Regions from separate parts of the Bradyrhizobium sp. Ses1 genome, predicted to be linked through region 1. Evidence: predicted binding sites of a transcription regulator. Region 1 holds the regulator's gene; each other region holds the start of a gene.

The links. Region 1 encodes PhoB, which activates phosphate uptake and scavenging genes when phosphate is short. Its sites were predicted from a motif close to TGTCATNNANCTGTCAT; they were not measured.
Region 2: a site for PhoB is predicted at 3,227-3,243, ahead of AC5ZG5_RS10430 (acetoacetate decarboxylase). Genes of this name have one in related genera too.
Region 3: a site for PhoB is predicted at 2,401-2,417, ahead of AC5ZG5_RS27125 (toxic anion resistance protein). Genes of this name have one in related genera too.

Annotation. Positions count from the first base shown of each region.
Region 1 covers NZ_JCAMOQ010000001.1:98,890-104,884, forward strand. Annotated here, with positions in the region: gene pstA (phosphate ABC transporter permease PstA) at 1-184, shown strand, start outside; gene pstB (phosphate ABC transporter ATP-binding protein PstB) at 181-1,002, shown strand; gene phoU (phosphate signaling complex protein PhoU) at 1,014-1,730, shown strand; gene phoB (phosphate regulon transcriptional regulator PhoB) at 1,847-2,554, shown strand; gene AC5ZG5_RS00460 (GcrA family cell cycle regulator) at 2,675-3,190, opposite strand; gene AC5ZG5_RS00465 (aspartate aminotransferase family protein) at 3,689-4,897, shown strand; gene argF (ornithine carbamoyltransferase) at 4,897-5,823, shown strand.
Region 2 covers NZ_JCAMOQ010000006.1:131,479-137,473, forward strand. Annotated here, with positions in the region: gene AC5ZG5_RS10420 (carbohydrate porin) at 1-1,167, opposite strand, end outside; gene AC5ZG5_RS10425 (transporter) at 1,187-2,206, opposite strand; gene AC5ZG5_RS10430 (acetoacetate decarboxylase) at 2,339-3,118, opposite strand; gene AC5ZG5_RS10435 (patatin-like phospholipase family protein) at 3,283-4,455, shown strand; gene AC5ZG5_RS10440 (acyl-CoA carboxylase subunit beta) at 4,609-5,995, opposite strand, start outside.
Region 3 covers NZ_JCAMOQ010000027.1:41,106-47,100, reverse strand. Annotated here, with positions in the region: gene AC5ZG5_RS27150 (DUF2267 domain-containing protein) at 1-429, shown strand, start outside; gene AC5ZG5_RS27145 (hypothetical protein) at 524-715, shown strand; gene AC5ZG5_RS27140 (hypothetical protein) at 727-945, shown strand; gene AC5ZG5_RS27135 (hypothetical protein) at 948-1,442, shown strand; gene AC5ZG5_RS27130 (LOG family protein) at 1,527-2,138, opposite strand; gene AC5ZG5_RS27125 (toxic anion resistance protein) at 2,487-3,545, shown strand; gene AC5ZG5_RS27120 (vWA domain-containing protein) at 3,542-5,134, shown strand; gene AC5ZG5_RS27115 (5-bromo-4-chloroindolyl phosphate hydrolysis family protein) at 5,134-5,790, shown strand; gene AC5ZG5_RS27110 (hypothetical protein) at 5,790-5,995, shown strand, end outside.

The DNA.
Region 1 (5,995 bases):
GTTCTTCAGCCTGAACCTGACCAAGACGATGGCGAACCTGCCGGTGACCATCAACAACTTCGTGCAGAGCCCCTACGCCTATTGGAAGGAACTCGCCTGGAGCGGGGCCTTGCTTATCACCTTGACCGTGCTCGCGCTCAACATCGGCGCGCGCATCCTCGGCGCCGAAAGGAGCGCAAAATGACCGATCTGTCCGTATCGACGACCAGCCCGAGCGCGGCCATTCCCCAGAAGTCGCTGCCGGAAGCGGCGCCAAAGGTGACTGCACGCAGCCTCAACTTCTATTACGGTGAGCACCATGCGTTGAAGAACATCAACCTGACGCTCGGCACCAACCGCGTCACCGCCTTTATCGGCCCGTCCGGCTGCGGCAAGTCGACCCTGCTCCGGATCTTCAACCGGATGTACGACCTGTATCCCGGCCAGCGCGCCACCGGCCAGTTGATGCTGGACCAGACCAACATCCTCGACCCCAAGCTCGACCTCAACCTGCTGCGGGCGCGGATCGGAATGGTGTTCCAGAAGCCGACGCCGTTCCCGATGACGATCTATGAGAACATCGCCTTCGGCATCCGCCTTTACGAGAAGATTTCGAAATCTGAAATGGACGGCCGCGTCGAGAAAGCGCTGCGCGGCGGTGCGCTGTGGAACGAGGTCAAGGACAAGCTCAACGCCTCCGGCCTGAGCCTCTCCGGCGGCCAGCAGCAGCGCCTCTGCATCGCCCGCACGGTTGCGGTGCGGCCCGAAGTTATCCTGTTCGACGAGCCCTGCTCGGCGCTCGATCCGATCTCGACCGCCAAGGTCGAGGAGTTGATCCAGGAATTGTCGGAGGACTACACGATCGCGATCGTCACGCATAACATGCAGCAGGCGGCGCGCGTCTCCGACAAGACTGCGTTCATGTATCTGGGCGAACTGATCGAGTTCGACGACACCAGCAAGATCTTCACCTCGCCGAGCGATCGACGCACCCAGGACTACATCACCGGCCGGTTTGGTTGAGGAGGGACATCATGGCTTCTGAACATACCGCCAAGGCATTCGACAGCGATCTTCAGGAACTGACCCGTCTGGTCGCAGAGATGGGCGGGCTGGTCGAACGGATGATCACCGAATCCGTCGATGCGCTGATCCGCCGCGACGTCGCGCTCGGCAAGCGTGTCGTCGCTTCCGACATCGAGATCGACAGCCTGCAGCGCGTGATCGAGGAGCGCGCCGTGCTGACGATCGCCCGCCGCCAGCCGATGGCTGTCGACTTGCGCGAGATCGTCGGCGCGATGCGGGTGGCGACCGACCTCGAGCGGATCGGCGACCTCGCCAAGAACATGGGCAAGCGCGTCGCCGCGCTGGAGAACGACTTCCAGCCGCTGAAGTTGATCCGCGGCCTGGAGCACATGACCGACCTCGTGCTGTCGCAGGTCAAGTCCGTGCTCGACGCCTATGCCGCGCACGATCTGCCGGCGGCGATGAACGTCTGGAAGAGCGACGAGGAGGTGGACGCGATCTGCACCTCGCTGTTCCGCGAGCTCCTCACCTACATGATGGAAGATCCGCGCAACATCTCGTTCTGCATCCACCTGATGTTCTGCGCCAAGAATATCGAGCGGATCGGCGACCACGCCACCAACATCGCGGAAACGGTCTTCTACATGATCGAGGGTCAGCAGATCACCGACAAGCGGCCGAAGGGGGATATGACGACGTTCGCCACGACCGTTCCGGGCAACTAGAGCAACATCCGGAAAGTCGACGCCGGCTTTCCGCCAAGATCCTGCTCAAACATCAAAGGAAGAGTGGGATGACGATTCAAGCAGAGAGTCATCCCGCTATAGGAGAAGCCAAGCCGATGAGCGCACGCATTCTGGTGGTCGAAGACGAAGAAGCGCTGACGACGCTGTTGCGCTACAATCTCGATGCAGAAGGCTATGATGTCGAAACGGTCGCCCGTGGAGACGATGCGGACACAAGGCTCAAGGAACGTATTCCCGACCTTGTCGTGCTCGACTGGATGCTGCCGGGACTCTCCGGCATCGAGCTGTGCCGCCGTCTGCGGGCGCGGCCGGAGACCAAGCAGCTCCCGATCATCATGCTGACCGCGCGCGGCGAGGAAAGCGAGCGCGTGAGGGGGCTGGCGACCGGTGCCGACGACTACATCGTCAAGCCGTTCTCGGTGCCTGAACTGCTCGCGCGGGTGAAGGGCCTGTTGCGCCGGGCAAGCCCGGAGCGGCTCGCCACCGTGCTCACCTATGGCGACATCGAACTCGACCGCGAGAAGCGCCGCGTCGCGCGCTCGGGCCGCCCGATCGATCTCGGCCCGACCGAATATCGCCTGCTGGAGTTCTTCCTGGAGCATCCCGGCCGCGTGTTCAGCCGCGAGCAGCTGCTCGACAGCGTTTGGGGCCGCGACATCTATATCGACGAGCGCACCGTCGACGTTCACATCGGCCGCCTGCGCAAATTGCTCAATCCCGGCCGCGAGCAGGACCCGATCCGCACCGTCCGCGGTGCGGGCTACGCGCTCGATGATCGCTTCGCGAAGGCCGAGCAGTCGTAAACCGGCGACCTCAATCCGCAGCCCGGGTGCAGCGAAGCGTAACCCGGGGAAATTTGGACCTGCCGATACAGCGTTCCCGGGTTGCGCTGCGCTCCACCCAGGCTACGATCTGTCGTCGGTTTACTTGCCTTGTGACGGCTTGACCGTCGGACGGCGGCGGTCAGCCGCCGGCTGGTAGGCGATGCGGGAGTGGTGCGCGCAATAGGGCAGGCCGGGAAGCGCCTTGCCGCCGCAGAAGAAGAATTCCGGGCTCGAGGGATCGCCGACCGGCCAGTGGCAGGTGGCCTCGTTCAATTCGAGCAGCGACAGCCGCTGGCTCATCGGTACCACATTGTCGTAGGCGATAGGGTCCGCTTCCACCTCCACCTCGAAGGCGTGGGCGAGCGCGGTGTTGCCGCGGGAGACCGGACGCGCCACGCGCATCATCGGCTGTGCGGGACGCGCCTTGCGCTGCCGCGGCGCGGCTGCAGCAGGACTCTTGGCGCGGCCCGAGAGGCCGAGCCGGTGCACCTTGCCGATCACCGCATTGCGGGTCACGTTGCCCAGTTCCGCAGCGATCTGGCTGGCCGAAAGGCCACCTTCCCAGAGCTTTTTCAACTGCTCGACGCGTTCGTCGGACCAGGTCAATACCGTCATCGCATCTTTCCCTTCGCGTTGCGCCGGCCGATCCTGGGACAGCGCTGCGATGCCTAATCTCAAAAATCCCTGCGGGCAGAATCCCTTAAGGCTCGCCGGGCACGAAAACCGCACCCGAACGTGTACGCCGCACACAAAGGACTCTAAGGGATCAAAACTGCCGCACGAGATGTCGTACCCGACAGGCTAGACGCTACAATATGGCGTGACTCTGGCGCAAGAGTCCGCGCCTATGCGTCCACATGTTCCGACATTTAGGGATTGCAATCGGGCTTTTCCACCACACCGGAAAACTGCGGATTACCGGCACTTTGCAGCGCAGCCTGGCGGCTTCGTGGCGATTGACAGCACCCGCCGCGCGCATAGAATGCCTTCACGTGCCGCCCTGCAAAGGCGGCACGTTTTGTTTTCGCTGGATGAGCTCCAGCCGCGTGTCTGCATCGCTGCACGCCGCCGGGGCTTGTCTGAAAGGCTTGTCTGAACCCTTCAGTGATCGCCATGACCGACCGCGCCACGTCGCATCTGCTTCCCGTTTTTGCCAGGGCCGATCTCGGCTTCGAACGCGGCGAAGGCTGTTGGCTGATCTCGACCAAAGGCGAGCGTTATCTCGACTTCACCTCCGGCGTCGCGGTGAACGCGCTCGGCCATGCCCATCCGCATCTGGTGAAGGCGCTGCAGGAACAGGCGACGAAGCTCTGGCACATGTCGAACCTGTTCAAGAGCCCGGACGGCGAGAAGCTTGCCGCGCGGCTGTGCGAGCAGAGTTTTGCGGACTTCGTGTTCTTCTGCAATTCCGGCGCGGAAGCGATGGAGGGCGTGATCAAGGTCGTGCGTCACTATCACTTCTCGAAGGGGCATCCGGAGCGCTACCGCATCATCACCTTCGAAGGCGCCTTCCATGGCCGCACGCTCGCGACACTCGCAGCGACCGGCGCTGCTAAATATCTCGAGGGCTTCGGTCCGCCGATGGACGGCTTCGACCAGGTGCCGCATGGCGATATCGAAGCGGTGAAACGCGCGATCGGTCCAGAGACCGCGGGCATTCTGATCGAGCCGGTGCAGGGCGAGGGCGGCGTGCGCTCCGCGCCGCCGGCTTTCTTCAAGGCGCTGCGCCAGCTTTGCGACGAGCATGGCCTATTGCTCGCGTTCGACGAGGTGCAGACCGGCATGGGCCGCACCGGCGATCTCTTCGCCTACAAGCGTATCGGGGTCACCCCTGACGTGATGTCGCTGGCCAAGGCGCTCGGCGGCGGCTTTCCGATCGGCGCCTTCCTTGCGACCGCGGAAGCCGCCTCCGGCATGACGGCGGGTTCGCATGGCTCGACCTTCGGCGGCAATCCGCTCGCGGTCGCGGCCGCCGGCGCCGTGCTCGATGTGATGCTGAAGCCCGGCTTCTTCGATCACGTGCAGAAGATGTCGCTCCTGCTCAAGCAGAAGCTCGCCTCCGCGGTTGACCGCTATCCGTCCATTCTCGCCGACGTGCGCGGCGAGGGGCTTCTGATCGGCGTCAAGGCCGTGGTGCCCTCGGGCGACCTCGTCAACGCCCTGCGCGAGCAGAAGCTGCTCACAGTCGGCGCCGGCGATAATGTGGTGCGCTTCCTCGCGCCGCTGATCGTCAGCGAGGCCGAGATCGAGCACGCCATCGGTTGTCTGGAGCGCGCCTGCACCGCGCTCTCAAGCGGACCTTCGAAGAAGGCAGCGGGATGATGAGCAAGGCGCCCCGTCACTTCCTCGACATCAACGAAATGTCGCTCAACGAGCTGCGCGCCATGCTGGCCGCCGGCGCCGCCATGAAGGCGAGACTGAAGGCGCATGAGCGGGCCACGAAGCCGCTCGAAGGCAAGACGCTGGCGATGATCTTCGAGCGTCCTTCGACCCGCACGCGAGTGTCGTTCGACGTCGGCATGCGCCAGCTTGGCGGTGAATCGATCATGCTCACCGGCGCCGAGATGCAGCTCGGCCGTGGCGAGACCATCGCCGACACTGCGCGCGTGCTGTCGCGCTATGTCGATGCGATCATGATCCGCATCCTCAACCACGATGCGCTCTTGGAGCTCGCCGCGCATGCCACCGTCCCCGTGATCAACGGGCTGACGCGCCGCTCGCATCCCTGCCAGGTGATGGCCGACCTGATGACGTTCGAGGAGCGTCGCGGTTCGATCGAGGGCAAGACCGTGGCCTGGACCGGTGACGACAACAACGTGCTGGCGTCATGGGCGCATGCCGCCGAGCGTTTCAAGTTCGCCCTCAATATCGCGACGCCGCCGCAGCTCGCGCCGAACAAGGCGATGCGCGACTGGATCAAGGCGACCCAGGCGCCGATCGTGCTCGGCAACGACCCCGAGGAGGCCGTGCGCGGCGCCGACTGCGTCGTCACCGACACCTGGGTGTCGATGGGCGACAAGGACGGCGAGCACCGGCACAATCTGCTCCGGCCCTATCAGGTCAATGCCAAGCTGATGTCGCTGGCCAAGCCCGATGCTTTGTTCATGCATTGCCTGCCGGCGCATCGCGGCGAGGAAGTCACCGACGAGGTGATCGACGGTCCGCAATCGGTGGTGTTCGACGAGGCCGAGAACCGCCTGCATGCGCAAAAGGGCATTCTGGCCTGGTGTTTTGACGCGGTCGCGTAAGCGCGCCGCCAAGATAGCTGTCGTCCCGGCCAAGCGAAGCGCGAGCCGGGATCCATAACCACCGATGTGAGTTGTTGCATCAAGCTGCGGCCCCAGCTTTTCACAATGCTCACATCGGTGGTTATGGATCCCTGCTTTCGCAGGGATGACGGCTAACAACGATAGATGTGAA
Region 2 (5,995 bases), on a different contig from region 1:
CTCGTAGTCGCGGATCGGGTATGGCGTTCCGGTGAAGAACTGGATGTCGCGATCGAGAGCGCGGGCGCGGTCGGAGATTCTGGCATAGGTTGCAGCGACGCCGAACCTGTCGTTCGGATGGGCGTCGCTGAAGCCGGTGAACAGGAAGCCTCCGTCGACATAGGCGTTGACCAGGTTGCGATCGGACGGGCTCACCGAGGCCCGCATGAAGAATGCGACGCCCTTGTCCGAACCCGATGCGGCGCGCGCCAATTGCTGCTCGTAGACCATGAACAATCCCTGGTTTCGGCGCCACCACGCCGGATTGCCCGAGCTATTCGGATCGGCGAGCGACAGGCCGTCACCCGAAAAGCGCTGATCGGGAAACGACATCATGTGATACCAGCCACCGCCGGTGATCGTCGCCGGCAGCCGGCTCTCGCCGATCTCGAACTTGTATTTGAGCTGTCCGATCCACCACGACGGATCGTTGACGCGGAACAGAAGGCCGTTGGCATTGGCGAACTGCGCGTCGTCCGCGTCCGGCGGCGCCGCGCTGCCGTCGAACAGTGCGAGATAGGCCGTGATCCGGTCCGAGAGCGCCGCCTTGATGCGAATACCAGGCACGGCAAGCGGCGGCGACGGCCCGCCGGCCGGCAGGTTGATGCCTGTGATGCCGGGCCAGCCCAGCGCGGAGTTGATGAAAATATCGTCGTACTGGCTATCGATGAATTCGACATCGGAGGCCTGTTGGCCGACGCGGACGGCGAGCTTGCCGCCAAGCAGTTGCTGCTCGATCCAGAGCTCATAGAGCCGCGTCGAGGGCAAGGCCTCGACGCCGGAGACCAGCATCAGATTGCCGATATAGCTGCGCGACAGGCCGTCGCCATGGATCTGGAACACGTTGGCGTGGAAGGTGGCGCCGGTCCAGCCCATCACCTTTTCAAGGTCGATGGTGGTGCCGAGATCGAGACGCCCGGTATAGATCGCGCCGGTACGCATGCCGCCGGAGACGTTGGCGAGCCCCTCGCCGATATAGGTCAGGCTGAACTGGTAGCCGGCATCGGCCAGCCTGTCGCGCAGGTCCTTGTCGCTGCCGTCGGGCTGATCTGCCGCGCGGGCGGCTGCGAGGGCAAGGGCAGTGATCGCCGCGAATGCCGTGACCGCGCGGATGAGCACTCGGTACATGCAATGATACCGCAGCCCGTTATTTGACGATGCCCAGGCGACGCATGATCAGATAGGCAAGGCCGGAGGCGGCGATCAACAGCACCGCGGCCCACAGGAAGCCGCTGTCGACGTCGGTGAGCGGCAGTCCCTTGGTGTTCATGCCGAAGATGCCGGTGACCAGCGTCGGCGGCAGCAGCATCATGGTCACGACAGAGAGCGCGTGCAGATGCCGGTTGCTCTCCTCCTCCAGCTTGAAGCGAAGCTCTTCCTCCAGCAGCCGGCTGCGTTCGCGCAGCTCGGTGATATCGTGGTCGAGACCGTCGAGCCGCTGTGCGAGCTTTGCGGCATGCAGCCTTAGCGCCGGGCTGAGATTTTCGGGGCTCTTCTGCTCGAGCCGGTGGAACAGGACACGCAAGCCGGCAAGCTGACGATGCAGCCGCAGACAGGTTCGCCGCAACCGGCCGAGCCCGGCGCGCATCTCCGACTTGGTCTCGCCGGACAGCACCCGTTCCTCGATGCCGTCGATCTCGGTGGCGATCTTGTCGGCCATCCGGTCCATGGTGTCGGCGACCTCGTCGATGATCTTCTCAAGCAGCGCCGCGACCGTCGCGACACGATGGCCGCCTTCGAGCACGCGGCGCGTGGCATCCACCGCGCACAGCGCCTGATGGCGGCCGCTGATCAGGAGACGCTCGGTCATCGCGAAGCGAAGGAAGCCGGTTTCCTCCGTTGGGGAGTCGATCTCGCGCACGAGATCGGAGAACACGCCATAGACGCAGTTGTCGATGGTGTGGAGCTGCTGGAAATTGTCATGCGACAGCAAGAGATCGCGCGCCAGCATCGGAAACTGCAGGCCGCCAAGCCATTGCCGGCTGCGACCATCCGCCAGATTGAAATGCAGCCAGAGCCTGCCATCATGGCTGAACTCGATCGGCGCATCGATGGGCAAGGATTCAGCGGTGCCGTCGCCATGCAGACGGAACGCCCACACCAGGCCAGGGATCACCGGAGTGGCGTCCGCCGGCACGCTGACAATTTTCGCTGGTTCAGCCGACATGACCAGCCCGAAGCTCAACGCGAGACATCGTCAACCCCTGCGCAAGCCAGCACATATCAGTGCGGGACACCTTCCCCACACGCCGGCACGCGACGATTGAATTACGCTTCTGTTACAGTTTGATGTCGCAGCCTACTCCGCCGCGAGACCCGTTGCGGCCAGCTCGGCTTCCTTGTTGTAATCGTGCACGACGCGGCCGAAGGGCAGCGTCAGATCGGCGAGGAAATGATGCGCGCCGACCACTCGCCGCACCGGAAAATCCGCAACCGGCGCATTGACGTGCGGTACCAGATGCAGCCGGCCGGGACCGATCCATGAGCCCTTGACGTTGATGTCGGTCAGATTGATCGCGACGAGCTGGCAGACTTCGAGACGGCCATCGACTCCCGGGATCATCTTCAGATTAACTTGCGTCTTCGACAGCGTCGCGCGGGTGATGTCGCCATTGCCCGCCATGCTCTCATGCTTGTAGCCCATGGTGCCCATGGCGACGAGCTGGCCGGCGTATTCGAGCGTGCCGGTCAGCGTGTCCTTGACGATCTCGAGCTTGGGATGGGCGTATTTCTTCGGAAAGCCCCAGATCTCCCGGCCCGCCGCAATCGGCGGATCATCGTCGAGGTACATCTGCGAAACAAAATTGACCTCTTCGCCGTGCAAGCGCGCCGGGATCACCAGACCGGACTCGGTATAACTGCCGAAGCCGGAACTATCAGGCATCTTGATCCATTCGTAGTGCACGATCGGCTGATCAATCGGCTCGAGCGGCTCAGGCAGCCCGGCACGGATCAGCGCGGGATCGGTCTCGTAGGTAATGACCAGGAATTCGCGATTGACGAAGCGGTAGGGTCCTGCGGGATAGCTCGGGCCCGCGGCTGGCATTGACGGAAGCCGCAATAGTTCTTCCCTGCGCATCGCAAATCCCCCTGTTTGCAATTAATGGCCCGAACGCTAGCGACGGACATTGACATTGATATGAGGGATTTCCTTCAGCCGCGTGACCCGAATGTCCCCCTTGGCGGCTGTCATCAGCGCGTCACGGGCACACGGAATCGTTGGCGCGCAGGGAGTGCAAGGACATGGATGCGCGTAGCCCACATTTCGACGAACAAGAAACTGCAACCTCCCATCGCGGCTGGCGGCCGGAGCGCTGCGACCGTGTCGCGCTGGTGCTGCAAGGCGGCGGTGCGCTCGGCGCCTACCAGGCTGGCGTCTATCAGGCGCTGCACGAAGCAGGTATCGAGCCGGACTGGATCTGCGGCGTCTCGATCGGCGCGATCAACTCGGCAATCATCGCTGGCAATCCGCCGGAGCGGCGGCTTGAGCGACTGCACACATTCTGGGACCGCATCACCAGCCGCAAGATCTGGCACTATACGCCTGACGGAGACATCTTCCGCAAGGCGCGCAACTTCACCAGTTCATTCATGACGACGGTGCTGGGCCAGCCCGGCTTCTTCGCGCCCCACACCACCAGCCCATGGCTCAGCCCGGCCGGCGCCAGGACCGCGACGAGCTATTACGACACGGCGCCGCTACGCGAGTCGCTGCTCGAGCTGGTCGATTTCGAGCGCATCAACTCCAAGAGGATGCGCTTTGCCGTCGGCGCGGTGAACGTGCTGTCGGGCAATTTCATCTATTTCGACAACGCGCATGACGAGATCATTCCCGAGCACATCATGGCGAGCGGCGCGTTGCCCCCGGCGCTGCCGATGGTGAAGGTGGGCACCGACCATTTCTGGGATGGCGGCATCGTCTCCAACACGCCGCTGCAGCATCTGCTCGACCAGGTCGACAGCCTGAATTCACTGGTGTTCCAGGTCGACCTGTTCTCGGCCCGCGGCGTGCTGCCCCGCGACATCCACGACGTAATGGCCCGCCACAAGGACATCATGTATTCCTCGCGCACGCGCTACAACACCGATATGTATCGCAAGACCCACAATCTCCGCGCCCGCCTCTATAAGGCGCTGTCGAAGATTCCGAACGAGCAGCTATCGGAGGAAGAGCGCCAGCTCCGCGATTCCAACAGCGCCCTGCCGAGCATCGCGATCCTGCAACTGATCTATCAGCAGAAGGCCTATGAAGGCCACGCCAAGGATCACGAATTCTCGGGCACCTCGATGCGCGAGCACTGGATGAGCGGGCATGAAGACACCAAGCGCACGCTGATGCGGCGCGACTGGATCAAGATGCCCGACGCCGGCATGGGCATCGTGGTCCACGACGTGCACCGCGAGAGCGAGGTGTAGGACTGCCGAAAGGACGCAGGCGCCACGCACTCGCCCCTCATCCCGAGGAGCCTGCGTAAGCAGGCGTCTCGAAGGATGGGCCGCGGGTGAGATCGGGGCCTCATGGTTCGAGACGCCGCTACGCGGCTCCTCACCATGAGGGTCAGGCAGCAACTACGGCCTTGTCGACATGTTGCCTGGCGGCCCCGCGGTCCGGATCGGCTCAGCCAAACGCGCGAATTCGCAGAGCAGCGAGCGCGTCCTGCGGGGGTCGATCACCTCCTCGACCCAGAACTTTTCGGCCGAGCGGAATGGCGAGCGCAGCTTGTTCAGGCGGTCCTCGATCTCCTTCAGCTTCGCCGCCGGATCGGGCGCGGCCTCGATGTCGGCCCGGTAGGCGGCCTCGATGCCGCCCTCCAGCGGCAGCGAACCCCAATAGGCCGACGGCCAGGCGTAGCGCATCGAGAAGCGGTTCGCCGGCTGGTGCACCACGCCGGCGACGCCGAAGGCGTTGCGCACGATGATCGTGCACCAGGGCACGGTGCTCTGGTTGACCGCCGCCATCGCGCGCACGCCATGGCGTATGGTCGCGCTCTTCTCTGCCTCCAGCCCGATCATGAAGCCGGGGCAGTCCATCAGGTAGACCACCGGCAGATGGAAGGTCTCGGCGAAATCGACCCAGCGCACCACCTTCTGGCAGGCTTCCGCGGTCCACGAGCCGCCATAGTGGAAGGGATCGCTCGCCAGCAGCAGCACCGCCCTGCCCTCGAGCCGCGCCAGGCCGACAATGATCGGCTTGCCGAAATTGGCGCTCACCTCGAAGAACGAGCCCTTGTCGACGACAGCGTCGACGATCGGGCGCATCTTGTAGACCTGCCGGCGATTGCGCGGCACCGCCTTCGTCAGCGTTTCCTCTGATCGTTCAGGATCGTCGGTGCAGGGAATGGTCGGCGGCAGCTCGAACACCGATTGCGGCAGATATGAGAGGAAGCGCCGCGCGCACTCGAACGCCTCCTCCTCGGTCTCGACTGCCTGATCGATCGCGCCGGCGCGGGTCTGGATGTCGGCGCCGCCGAGCTCCTGCTTGGTCAGATCCTGTCCGAGCCGCTTCACCACCGGCGGGCCCGCAACGAACATCGCCGAGTTCTTCGTCATCACCGAATAATGCGTGGCCGCAAGTCGCGCCGCGCCAAGGCCTGCGACCGAGCCGAGCCCGAGACCAACGACCGGCACGCGCGCGAGGTTCGCGGTCGTGTACCAGTACCAGCGCGTGCCGCCGACGCCGCCGGGCAGGTTGGCCGCGCCGCGCGTCTCGATCGTCTTGACCGAGCCGCCGCCGCCGGAGCCTTCGATCATGCGGATGATCGGCAACCTGAAATCATGCGCCATCTCCTCGGCCATCAATGGCTTGGCGGAAATCGACGCATCGGCCGAGCCGCCGCGTACGGTGAAATCGTCGCCGACCACGACCACCGGACGGCCGCCCACCTTGGCGCGGCCGAACACGCAGTTCGCGGGCGTCAGCTGCTTGAGCTCGTTGTTCTCGTCATATTCGGCGATG
Region 3 (5,995 bases), on a different contig from region 1:
ACCATCCACCTCACCAATTCATGGCTGGATGAGATCATGGAAACCTTGCCACGCGACCGGCAACTGGCATGGCATGCGCTGGGCGCGGTGTTGCGGACCATACGCGATCGGGTTCCGATCGAACTCGCGGCACATCTCGGCGCACAGCTTCCGCTGATCGTGCGCGGCACGTATTATGATCGATTCCGCCCGAGCGATGCTCCGCAAAACTGGCGGTCAGCGGAACAGTTCCTGTCGATCATCACGGCCGAGCTAAGCTCGACACGGCCGGTCAGCGCGCCTGACGCGGCGCATGCTGTGTTCCAGGTGCTGAACCACTACGTCGATCCTGGTCAGGTCGAGAAGATCCGCCACGCATTGCCGGAGGAAGTCCGCGCGATGTGGCCGGAATCGAAGAGGACGCCGCGGCGCGCCGAGCCGGTTTCCTGATCGTTACGTCGTCGGGTTTTCGATGACAGTGAAGTGAACCCATGCATTTCGCGTGCGTTATCCTATGTCACTTTGGATGGAACAGGAGTCCATCATGACCAAGCCACCACCGGTGCCGCCGGAGAACCAGAGCCGCAAGGGTACGGGTGATCCGAAGTCCGGCAATGCCCATCAGGCGCGCACGACGCGCGGGCACGTGGAAAATCCCGACGAGCCCGACGAGCAGGGGCAGTCGGCGAACACCAAGCAGAACACCACCCATCAGGGCTATCAGCAGGATCGCTGAAGGAGCGCATCATGTCCACTTCAACCAAGACGCCGGCGAGCATTCGCCAGGGCGGCCCCGGTGCTGCGCACGAAAACGTTCAGGCGCCGCTTGAGGTCAAGAAGCCGGCCGCCGACGATCCCAGGCGACGTCACAGCCGGATTTCCGGCGGCGGTGGCGAGCGCGACAGCCACCACACGCACGAACCGGAACACAAGGGCGGGGGTACGCATCCGGCATCGAAGGGGTGATCATGACGAAACACGCCAAAACGAAACGGCCGAGCGACATCGACCTCTATCGCAATCCGCTGATCGGGGGATCGAAGGGCGTCACAATGGCGCAGGCGACGCCAGACGATCTGGAGGATGTCGAAGGCGAGAACACGTTCGAGGGCGACGTCGAGAACGACACCAACCCGCAGGGTGGTATCGAGGCGCCGGATCGCCGGCGCGGCCGCCCGTCGCGCGATCAGACGCCAAAATCGCGCAAGGCGGTGCTGCAGGGCAAGAAGACCCATGAGCAGCAGTTGCGGATGCTGGAACGCAAGCCCGATGTTCCCGATGCGCGCAATCTCGAGCAAGGAGGCGCGCGGAATGTGGAAGATGCGACCGTAAGACGTCCGAAACAGGATGCGCGCCAGTCGGAATTTCCGGTGAGCCGCGGCGGGCTGAACCAGGAAAGCCACCACAACAAGCACAACGATCCCGGTCAGAGCGGCCATAAGCCGCAGAAGCATGGCGGGTGAAGCGACTGAAACCGTGATCCGATTGAAAGGAATCGGATCACGGTTTCACCTCTCCGTTTGAGCATGCTCTTTTCGGACCGTCTCTTATGGCTTGGCCGCCGCGTCCGTGCGCAGCCATTTTCGTGGCGGCGGCTGGTAGGCCGCAAAGCGACGCAGCAGCGCCTCTACTTTGGTTTCGATGATGAGTATCTCGGCGTAGGCTCTGATCGTGAATCCTTCAGCCACCATCCGCTCCACCATCGCCATCAGCGGCGCGAAGTAATCCTTCACGTTCAGGAGGCCGCACGGCTTTTGGTGAATCCCGAGCTGGGCCCAGGTCCATTCCTCGAAAAGTTCTTCGAGCGTCCCGGCGCCGCCCGGCAGCGCGATGAAGCCGTCGGATAGCTCGGCCATCATCGTCTTGCGCTCGTGCATGGTCTCGACGATGTGAAGCTGGCTCAGGCCCGTGTGTCCGATCTCGCGCTCGACCAGCGCGCGCGGAATGACGCCGACCACGCGTCCGCCCGCCGCGAGCGCCGCGTCTGCCACCGCTCCCATCAGCCCAACCTTCCCGCCGCCATAGACGATGGTAATGCCGGCCTTTGCCAGCGCCTGTCCGGTGGCGACCGCGGTCTCCAGATAGATCGGATCACGGCCCGGGCTGGAGCCGCAGAAGATACAGACGGATTTCAGCGCTTTGGCGTTTTGGTTTTGCATTGGATGTGTGCGGACCTTTCGTGCTGCAAACGATTCGTCGGCGGTTCGACGTTAGCATGAGAGGCAGGGGAATCGCGGCGCCGCGCTACAACGTGAACGCACGGCAGGTCGGCATTGCGGATGATCTGCTCACATATATTTGAAATCAAACAAGAATCTCTTCATGCACCGAGCTCGCGCCGGATCGGGTTTTGCGACCCTCGGTAACCTATGCCGTTTCGGAAAGGACTTCATCAACAAGCCTGTCGTCAACCTGCGGGAGTGTCATCAATCTGTCGTATCGCCTGCGCTTAGCTGCGGAACCAGCCCGACATGCTATCATGGCCGTGGCAGAGAGGGAGTGAGGTAGTGAGCGAAACGACTGATGTCCCGGCGTTGCCGGCTGATGCATCTGCGATTGCACGTATCAAATCCGAAATCGATATTTCAGATCGTTCGCGCATCGTCACGTTCGGCGAGCGCGCCCAGCGGTCAGTGGTCGAATTCGCCGACCGCATTCTGTCCCAGACGCAAAATCGCGAGCTCGGAACGACCGGCAAGCTCCTGTCGGACATTTTGGGCAAGGCGCGCGGGCTCGATCCCGCCGATCTCAAGGACAGCGGCCTCTTGACGCGCCTGTTCTCGTCGGCGGAGGCACGGCTGCGGCGCTTTGCCGAGCAGTTCAGCGATGTCGCTTCGCAGATCGATCGCGTCTGCGTCGAGCTCGATCGCAACAAGGAGGTCCTGCGCCGCGACATCGCGCTGCTCGACGATCTCTATGAGCAGACCAGGACCGCACTCGGGCAGCTCGACGCGCATATTAGCGCCGGCAAGGCCTTCGCCGAGGACTTTCGCCGCGGCAAGCTGATCGAGATGGAGCGGGCCGCGACCGCGCAAGGCCAAAGCAGCGACGCCCTGCTCGCGGCGCAGACCTACCAGGACGCGCTCCAGGCGCTCGACCGGCTCGAGAAGCGCATCTTCTATCTGCAGCAGGCGCGCCAGATCGGCATCCAGCAACTGCCGCAGATCCGCATCGTGCAATCGGGCGACGAGACGCTGATCGAGAACCTGCAGGCCACGACCGAACTCACAATCCCGGTGTGGAAGCAGAAGATGATCCTGCTGCTCGGGCTGAATCGGCAGAAATCCGCGCTCGAGTTGCAGAAGACCATCACGGATGCCACCAACGAGATGATGCGCCAGGCTTCCGAGATGATGAAGACCCAGGCGATCGAGATCGAGAAGCAGTCACAGCGCGGCATCGTCGACATCACGACGCTGGAAAAGGCCAATCGCGACCTGATCGACACCATCTCGGGCGTGCTCGCGGTGCAGGAACAGGGTCGGACCAAGCGCGCTGAGATCGAACAGCGTATGTCGCAACTGACCGACGATTTGAAATCTGCGGTCACCAAGTCGTCTGCATGAGCCTCGCGTTGTTCCCGCGGCGCTGGCTTGCGCTGCATGTCGCGGCACCGCTGATCGCCGTGCTGCTCTCCGGCTGCAGCGGCGGGCCGGGGCCGCAATTCACCATCCTGTCAGGCTCGGAGAATGACGTGCTCGAGCCGCTGGTGCAGGAATTCTGCAAGTCGCGCAATGCTGTCTGCACGATGCGCTATCAGGGCTCGCTTGACATCGCGCTGGCGCTCAAGGGCGACGATCCGCCGGCCGACGCGGTGTGGCCGGCGGCCTCGATCTGGATCGACATGTTCGACACCAAGCGGCGGGTGAAGTCGGTCAAGTCGATCGTGCAGATGCCGGTGATCCTCGGCGTGCGCCGCTCGAAGGCACAAGAGTTGAACTGGATCGGCGCCAAGGTGACTGCGAAGGACATTCTAGCCGCTGTCGAGGCCGGCCGATTGAAATTCCTGATGACCTCGGCGACGCAGTCGAACTCCGGCGCGGCTGCTTATCTCGCGATGCTCGCGGCCGGCATCGGCAAGCCCGACCTGATCGAAGCCGGCGATCTCGACAAGCCCGAGGTGCTGGCGACGGCGCGCGGCCTTCTCAAAGGGGTTGAGCGCAGCGCGGGTTCGAGCGGCTGGCTCGCCGATCTCTATCGCGACGGCGAGCGGAATGGAGCGCACTATCAGGCGATCTGGAACTATGAGGCTGTTATCAAGGAGACCAATGACAAATTGATCGCCGATGGCCACGAGCCGCTTTACGCGATCTATCCGGAAGACGGCGTCGCGGTCGCCGATTCTCCGCTCGGCTTCGTCGATCGCGGCCGTGGCAAGGACGTCGAAACCTTCTTTGCCGATCTGCAAGCCTTTCTGCTCAAGGGCGAGGTTCAGGCGCGGATCGCGAAGACCGGACGGCGAGTGGAGGTCGGCCGCGCGGCGCCGCTTCCCGCCGATCCCAAGACCAATCTGGATCCGGCGCGCGCGCTGACAATCATCCGGCCACCCGAGCCCGCGGTCATCCAGAAGGCGCTGTCGATCTATCAGGAGGCGCTCCGACGTCCCTCGCTCACCGCTTTGTGCCTCGACGTCTCCGGCAGCATGCAAGGAGCAGGCGAGACCCAGTTGCTCGACGCGATGCGTTTCCTTTTGACGCCCGCCCGCACCCGCGAGCTGTTGGTGCAATGGACCAAGGCGGACGAAATCCTGCTGCTGCCGTTCAACGATCATGTGCTGTGGACGGCGCGCGCCACAGGCGGAGAGGCCGAGCAGGCCACGCTTCTCACCCAGGCGCTGGAGCTGCATGCCGGCGGCGGCACCGACTTCTATGCCTGTGGCGAGCGGGCGCTCGTCGCCATGAAGCCGCTGCTTGCCAGCGGCGAGCATTTGCCGGCCATCGTCATCATGACCGATGGCAAGAGCCAAGGCTATTTGTCGACGTTTGAGGCCACGTGGCGCGCGGACGGCCGGCGTGTGCCAGTGTTCGGGGTCACGTTCGGCGACCAGGTCGATCGCAGCCAGCTCGACAATCTGGCGAAGCTGACCGGCGGCAGGGTGTTCGACGGCACCAAGAGCCTCACGGACGCGTTCCGCTCGGTGCGAGGATATAATTGATGGCGACCGTGCCGTCCGGGCTCGGCTGGATTGCCGGTGGCGCGGCCGCCGCGGTCTTGCTGCCTTCGCTTGCGATCGGCGTTGGGATGCCATTCTGGATCGCTGTCCTCGTCAGCGCGCTGGCCGGCGGCGGCATCGTCGCGGTGATGGCGCCGCGCAGGCGCTTCGCCGAACTCGACGCCAGCGGCGCGGCGCGCGGCCGCATCGAATTCGCGCGCGCACTCCTCACGGAGGCAGAGCCGCTGACGGAGCGCATGGAAACCGCGGCGGCAGCGATCCGGACCCGCGTGGTGGCCGAGCGCGTCCGGCATCTCGTGAAGATCGCCCGCGATATTTTTGACGCGATCGAGCGTGACCCGCTGCGCATCGACCGTGTCAGGCGCTTCCTCACTTATTACCTGCCGCGCGCGGCCGAGATCGCCGAGGCCTATGCTTCGCTCGAGCGCAGCACTGTGCCCGACACCGCACGACTCGCCGCGACGCGTGAATTGATCGACCGGCTCGATGGCGCCTTCACACGCTACGCGGCCAATCTGCAGGATGCCGATCTCGACAAGCTCGACATCGAACTCAAGCTTTTGAAAAGCTCGCTCGACGAGGATATCGGACCGGCGCGGACCGGCATCCCGTCCGGGGAGAAGAAGGGGACAACCTGATGGCCATGTCGCGTCGTGCGTTCGGGATCGGCCTCGTCGCCGCAAGCGCCGCGGCGACCGGCGGCTATCTCTACCTTCGGGAACATCCTGAGATCGCCGGCCGCTTCGGCGAAGCGAAGAAACTGTTCGGATTCGCCGGTGGCGAGAAGGAAGGCTTCCTCGCCAATGCGCGTGTGCGCGGCGTGCTCGAGCGCCGCTTTGGGCT